DNA from 2 places in the Corynebacterium sp. AOP40-9SA-29 genome. Region 2 is predicted to be linked to the other one. Evidence: riboswitches for the same ligand, from Rfam matches in the RefSeq annotation. Region 2 holds a riboswitch; the other holds the start of a gene.
What was found. A riboswitch is a leader RNA that binds a small molecule or an ion and turns the genes downstream of it on or off. The one in region 2 is predicted to bind thiamine pyrophosphate.
Positions count from the first base shown of each region.

Region 1: another riboswitch for thiamine pyrophosphate. It lies ahead of thiM (hydroxyethylthiazole kinase); the one in region 2 lies ahead of ACT3SZ_RS09510 (ABC transporter ATP-binding protein).

Region 1 is NZ_JBQSWR010000002.1:412,176-415,574, forward strand. It holds gene ACT3SZ_RS06445 (NAD(P)/FAD-dependent oxidoreductase) at 56-1,483, shown strand; TPP riboswitch at 1,595-1,693, shown strand; gene thiM (hydroxyethylthiazole kinase) at 1,682-2,521, shown strand; partial or broken gene ACT3SZ_RS06455 (bifunctional hydroxymethylpyrimidine kinase/phosphomethylpyrimidine kinase) at 2,518-3,399, shown strand, end outside.
Region 2 is NZ_JBQSWR010000004.1:277,567-280,965, forward strand. It holds gene ACT3SZ_RS09505 (ABC transporter permease) at 1-702, opposite strand, end outside; gene ACT3SZ_RS09510 (ABC transporter ATP-binding protein) at 699-1,472, opposite strand; TPP riboswitch at 1,462-1,559, opposite strand; gene ACT3SZ_RS09515 (helix-turn-helix domain-containing protein) at 1,590-2,324, opposite strand; gene ACT3SZ_RS09520 (MFS transporter) at 2,380-3,399, shown strand, end outside.

The DNA.
Region 1 (3,399 bases), on a different contig from region 2:
GCCGACACCGTAGGAGCGCCCGCGCGGTCACCGCAGAACGAGGAGTTTCGCTGATATGACAACAACCGCACCCTTCCGGCCCTCCGGCCGTCACCACGTCGTCATCGTCGGCGGAGGTTTCGGTGGACTGTTCGCCGCCAAGAAGTTCGCCGGCGCCGACGTCGACGTCACCATCATCGACCGCACCAACCACCACCTCTTCCAGCCGCTGCTGTACCAGGTGGCCACCGGCGTGCTGTCCTCCGGCGAGATCGCTCCGACGATCCGCCAGATCCTGCGCAAGCAGCGCAACGCCCGCGTCGTCAAGGCTGAGGTCCGCGACGTCAACGTCGACGAGAAGATCATCACCGCCGACCTGGGCGGCAAGGACGTCGTGCTGCAGTACGACTCCCTCATCGTCGCCGCCGGCGCCGGCCAGTCCTACTTCGGCAACGACCACTTCGCCGAGTTCGCCCCCGGCATGAAGAGCATCGACGACGCCCTCGAGCTGCGTGCCCGCATCACGGGTGCCTTCGAGCGCGCCGAGATCACCGACGACCCCGCCGAGAAGGCCCGCCAGCTGACCTTCGTCATCGTCGGCGCCGGCCCCACGGGCGTGGAGCTCGCCGGCCAGCTCGCCGAGATGGCCCACCGCACCCTGCGCAACGAGTTCCGCCGCACCGACACCGAGCAGACCCGCATCCTGCTCGTCGACGGCGGCCCCCAGGTCCTGCCCCCGTTCGGCAAGAAGCTCGGCCGCAAGGCCCAGCAGACCCTGGAGAAGCTCGGTGTCGAGGTCGTCACCGACTCCCTGGTCACCAACGTCGACCGCGACGGTGTGACCTGGAAGAACATGAAGACCGAGGAAGAGACCACGGTCGCCGCATACTGCAAGATCTGGTCCGCCGGTGTGGCCGCCAGCCCGCTGGGCAAGCACATCGCCGACCAGATCGACGGCATCGAGGCCGACCGTGCCGGCCGCGTCCCGGTGAACAAGGATCTCTCCGTGGGCGACCACAAGGAGATCTTCATCGTCGGCGACATGATGAGCCTCGACAAGCTCCCGGGCCTGGCCCAGGTCGCGATCCAGGGTGGCGAGCACGCCGCCTCGATCATCCGCGCCGAGGTGGAGCAGGGCGCTACCGAGCGTCCCGACTTCAAGTACTTCGACAAGGGCACGATGGCCATCGTCTCGCGCTTCAACGCCGTGGTGAAGCTGGACAAGGCCGAGATCTCCGGCCCGATCGGCTGGCTGATGTGGCTCGCCGTGCACCTGATGTTCATGGTCGGCTTCCGCAACCGCTTGGTCGCCGCCTTCAGCTGGGGCCTCAACACCCTCTCGGCGAACCGCTGGCACCTGGTGGCCACCCGCCAGCAGCTGCACGCCCGCAATGCGCTGCGCAAGCTGCGCACCCTCGAGGACGAGCAGGACATCCGCTCCATCGAGGTTCGCGACAACCTGAAGTTCGGCGACGGTCGCGACACCCGCGCCGTGTCGGATTAATAGCCGACTAGTTTTCGGCTAGTTCCGGCTAGCACCTCCGGTTGAAGCCCGGGGTCGTCATCTCTCGACGACCCCGGGCTTTCGCGCGCGTGCACACACGGTAGGCTGGGCAACTGAGACTCGGGGTGCGCGGAACGACCCGCGCTGAGATCACACCCGTAGAACCTGCTCTAGTTCGAACTAGCGAAGGGATGGTCCGTGTCAGACACGCTTGCCACCACCGTTGACATCATCAGTTCCCTGCGTCGGGACCAGCCGTTGGTGCAGTGCATCACCAACCAGGTCGTCCCCCAGGTCACCGCGAACGTCCTGCTCGCCGCGGGTGCAGCCCCGGCGATGGTCGACACACCGGAGGAGGCTGCCGAATTCGCGGCCCTTGCCTCGGGCGTGCTGATCAATACCGGTAGCCCCACCGCCGCCCAGTACACCGCGATGCGCGAGGCTGTGCGCGGGGCGAACGCCGCCGACACCCCCTGGGTCCTCGACCCGGTGGCCTGCGGCGGGCCCGCGGCACGCACCGAGTTCGCCCGCGAGATCGTCCTGCGTCGTCCCGCCGCCGTGCGCGGCAACGCCTCCGAGGTCATCGCCCTGGCCGGACGCTCCGGCGGCGGACGCGGCGTCGACGCCACCGACGAGGTCGACACGGCCCTGCAGGCCGCCCGCTCGCTGGCGGAACGCACCGGCGGGGTCGTGGCGGTCTCCGGCGCCCGCGACCTCATTGTTTCCGCCGGACGAGTCACGTGGCTGACCTCCGGCGACCCGATGATGCAACGCGTCATCGGCACGGGCTGCTCCCTCGGTGCGCTCACCGCCGCCTATCTCGGCGCGGCCGCCTCAGCAGGCAATAACGCGCACGATGCCGTCCTCGCCGCCCACGCCCACGTCGGTGCCGCCGGCATGCTCGCCGCTCAGGACGGCTCGGGCCAGCTGCGCGGCCCGGGCAGTTTTGCCGTCGCCTGGCTCGACGCGCTCGACACCGTCTCGCAGGACCCGGGGCTCGTTCCCGGGCTCGTCTCGGCGATGGAGACCACCGAATGACCCCGGCGAGTGCCCCTGCCCCCTCCCGAGTGGACTGGAGCCTCTACCTGGTCACCGACCCGGAGCTCGGAGGTGACCGTGACGCCGTGTCCGGCGTCGTCGCCCGCTCGGTGCGCGGCGGGGTCAGCGTGGTCCAGCTCAGGGACAAGACCCTCGACGACGCGGAGTTCACCGCACGCGCCGCCGAACTCGCCGAGGCGCTCGCCGGAACTGGCGTGCCCCTGTTCGTCAATGACCGGATCGACACCGCCCGCCAGCTCGGACTGCACCTGCACATCGGGCAGGACGACATCGACTACCCTACCGCCCGTGATCTTCTCCCCGACGATCTGATGATCGGGCTGTCCGTCGACGACCACGCCCAGATCGACCGGCTCGCCGCGCTCATACGTGACGGGGTGCGTCCGCCGGACGTCCTCGGCCTGGGCCCGGTAGACCTGACCGACACCAAGACCGACACCGGGCGCGCGCTCGGAGTCACCGGCCCCGGCAGTGTCGACGACCTGGCCGCCCACGCGCTGGAACTGGGAATCCCGTCGGTGGCCATCGGCCACGTCAACGCCGCCAACGCCGCCGAGCTCGGAGCGTCCGGCGTGGCGGGGATCTGCGTGGTCTCGGCGATCATGGCCGCCGACGACCCCGCCGCGGCCGCCCGCGACCTGCGCACCCTGTACGAGAACACCAGCACCAGCCACCAGACCAGCCACCAGACCAGCGAGGCCCACACATGATCCCCCGAGTACTCAGCATCGCCGGCACCGACCCCACCGGGGGCGCAGGCGCGCAGGCCGACATCAAGTCCATCGGTGAGGCCGGCGGTTTCGCCATGAGCGTGGTCACCGCACTCGTCGCCCAGAACACCCACGGCGTACGGCAGG
Region 2 (3,399 bases):
GGCGGACATGAGGGTGAGGACCACGACCAGGGCGAACACGTAGTCGGTCTGCAGCCGGGGGATGGCCTGCATCAGCAGGTAGCCGATGCCGTCGGAGGAGCCGGTGTACTCGGAGAACACCGCGGCGACCGGCGCATAGGTCACCGCGACGCGCAGCCCGGCGAAACCGGCGGGCAGGGCAGCGGGGAAGCGTAGCCGCCAGAACACCGAGGCGCGGGTGCCGTGCATGCTGCGCATCGTGTCCACCAGCCGGTCATCCACCCCGCGGATGCCGGCGAGCAGGTTCATGGCGACGGGGAAGAAGCAGACCAACGCCACCACGATCACCTTCGGCAGCATGCCGTAGCCCAGGGCGATGGTGAGGATCGGGCCGAGCACGATCGTGGGGATCGCCTGCGAGGCGATGAGCAGTGGGGTGAATGCCCGGCCGATGACCGGCAGGTACCCGGCGGCGACGGTGACCAGCAGGGCCACGGCCACGCCGGCACCGATACCGAGCAACGTTTCCGACACCGTCAGCCATGTCGCGGAGGCCAACCGATCGGCCCAGTTGACCTGCAGGGCGGTGAATACCGCCCCCGGTGACGGCAGAACGTAGTCCTCCACCCGGTCACCGGCGGTGGCCCAGAGCCACGCCAGTGCCACGAGGACGATCGTGACCACCGGCGGCAGCACGGTGGTGGTGAATCTGCGGACCATCATGCACCCCCGGCGAGTTCGCGCAGCAGCGCCGAGCGGGCGGCGGCGAACCCCGGGTCGGCCAGGACGTCCTCCCGGGCGCGTCCGCGCCGTCGGTCGAACCAGCCCTCGCGGCTGCGTCCGGCAGGCTCCACGCTCCCGTCGGCCACGAGAACCACGCGGTGGGAGAGCAGCAGGGCCTCGTCCACGTCGTGGGTGACCATGACCATGGTGGTGTCGGTGGTGCTGAGCACCCCGTGCAGCCAGTCCTGGATCTCGGCGCGGGTGATCGCGTCCAGGGCGCCGAGCGGCTCATCGGCCAGCAGCACCGGCTTGTCCGCCAGCAGCGCGCGGGCCAGGGCGGCACGCTGGCGCATCCCGCCGCTGAGCTGGTCGGGACGGTGCCGGGCATGGTGCTCCAGCCCGCACCACGCCAGGGTCTCGGTGGCACGTTTGCGTGCGGCACGGCGTCCCACGCCCCGGTTGCGCAGCGGGACGGCGACGTTGTCGCGCACGCTGAACCACGGCAGCAGGCTGTCGCCCTGCGGCATCAGCGCACAGTGGCCCAGCCGGGCGTCCGCACCGGAGCCGTCGCGCACGCGCACGGTGCCGCGGGCGGGTTCGAGAAGGCCGGCGACGAGATGCAGCAGGGTGGATTTCCCGCAGCCGGAGCGGCCGATGACGGCGATATGCTCCCCGGCGGGGACGGTGAGGTGCACGTCCGTGAGGACGGCGGGTGAATTCGGGTAGGCGACGTCGACATGGTCGAGCGCCACCGCCGGGACTTCCGGCATGGGACATTCCTCCGCTCATGTGAATGAGTTCAGGTTCAGCGGGTGTGATCTCAGCCCCTGCGTGCAGGGACACCCCGTGTCTGTTGATCTGTGTTCAGTTGGTGACAACATCATAGGCTATCGGTACAACGACCCCGGTGTCCGCCCGAACGAGGAACGGAATGCGGTGATGAACGCACTGGGGGAGGAGTAGCCGCACGCGGCGGCGACCTGCGTCACCGCGGCCCCGTCGGCCAGTAATAATGTGGCGCGGTGCAGCCGCACCTGATGACGCCACGTGGTGAACCCCATCCCGCACTCCGCCCGGAACAACCGCGACAGGGTGCGTTCACTCGCCCCCACCCGGCGTCCCAGCGCCGCCAGCGGGAGGCTGGCGGACAGGTCCTCCTCGACGACGCGCTGTACATCGCGCAGGCGTGGGTCGTGCACCGTGGGCAGCATCGTCGGCGGGGCGTCCGTGGCGACCAATTGGTCGGTGAGCACGCCGAGGAGGCGGTGTTGCGCTGCAGTGACCGGTGCGCCGGCGTCGGCGCAGGCCACGGTGAGTTCGCGGAACAACGGGGTCGCCGGCACCAGGAAAGGTAGCGGCGGGGTGCCGGGGAACTGTGGCACCCCGACCAGGTGCACCGTGGCGCTGCCGTGCACCGTCCAGCTGTGGATCGTGCCGGACGGGACGAACACGGCCCGCACCGACGGGGTGAACCACGTGCCCTCCGGGACGAGGACCTCCAGCACCCCGGAACTGGCGTACACGATCTGGTGGGTGTCGTGAGAGTGCGGGGTCACATCGGAGCCCGGGCCGAGGCGACGGGTCTCGGTGGGCGCGGTGGCGACGTGGCGGATTCCTGACATTGATAGTCAGTCTAGTGAAAGCGCGCCGGGTGCGGGGTCTGCGATGGTGGACCCCATGACCTCGCACGCCGCCAGTACCGCCGCCAGTACCGCCGCCAGACGCAGCGTCCGCCTGCTGTCCTACTCCCACGCCGCGGTCGACTTCTACCAAGGCGCGGTCGCCGCCCTCGTTCCCTTCCTCGTGCTGGAGCGGGGTTACGGCTACGCCGCGGCGGCCGGGGTGGTGCTGGCGTCCTCCCTGGCATCGTCGGTGGTCCAGCCGTTGTTCGGTGTGCTCGGCGACCGGTGGCGCATGCGGTGGCTGATCCCGGTGAGCATCGCCATCGCCGGGGCCGGCATCGCCGCGGTCGCGGTCTCGGAGGCATTGTGGGTGACCGTGCTGGTCGCCGCGGTGTCCGGCATCGGGGTGGCCGCCTACCACCCGGCCGCGGCGGGACGCGCCCGCCAGATCAGTGGCAACGACCACGTGGTGATGTCCTGGTTCTCCCTCGGCGGCAACCTCGGTTTCGCCGTGGCGCCGTTGGCCGTGGCCGCCACGGTCGGTGTGCTGGGCCTTCGCGCCAGCCCACTGCTCGCCGTGCCCGCAGTGACCGGGATTGTCGCGGCCGTGTGGGCCGGGCGCGTGCACGCCGCGCAGGACGCACCGGGCGGCGCGCCCGGTACGTCCGGTGCGTCCGGCGCGGCTGCACCGCGGGAGGACTGGGGGAGTTTCCTGCGCACCACCGCGGCGATCATGTGCCGCTCGGTCGTCTTCGTGGGCATCGGCTCCTTCATCGTGCTGTTCATGCACGAGTACCGGGGCGTGGGGGACGCTCTGGCCTCTGCCTCGCTGTTCGTGTTCTACCTTGGCGGCGCGGTCGGCACCGCGCTCGGCGGCCACCTCGCCCGGCGGTGGCCGCGCACCACGGTGCTGCGGGCGTCCTACCTGGTGGCCACGCCCGTGGGCGCGGGCATGCTGCTGATCCCGGGGCCCGTCGCGTGGATCTTCATCGCGCTGACGTCCGTGGTGCTCTACGTGCCGTTCTCCCTGCACGTCACACTCGGGCAGGACTATCTGCCGCGGCACCCCGGCACC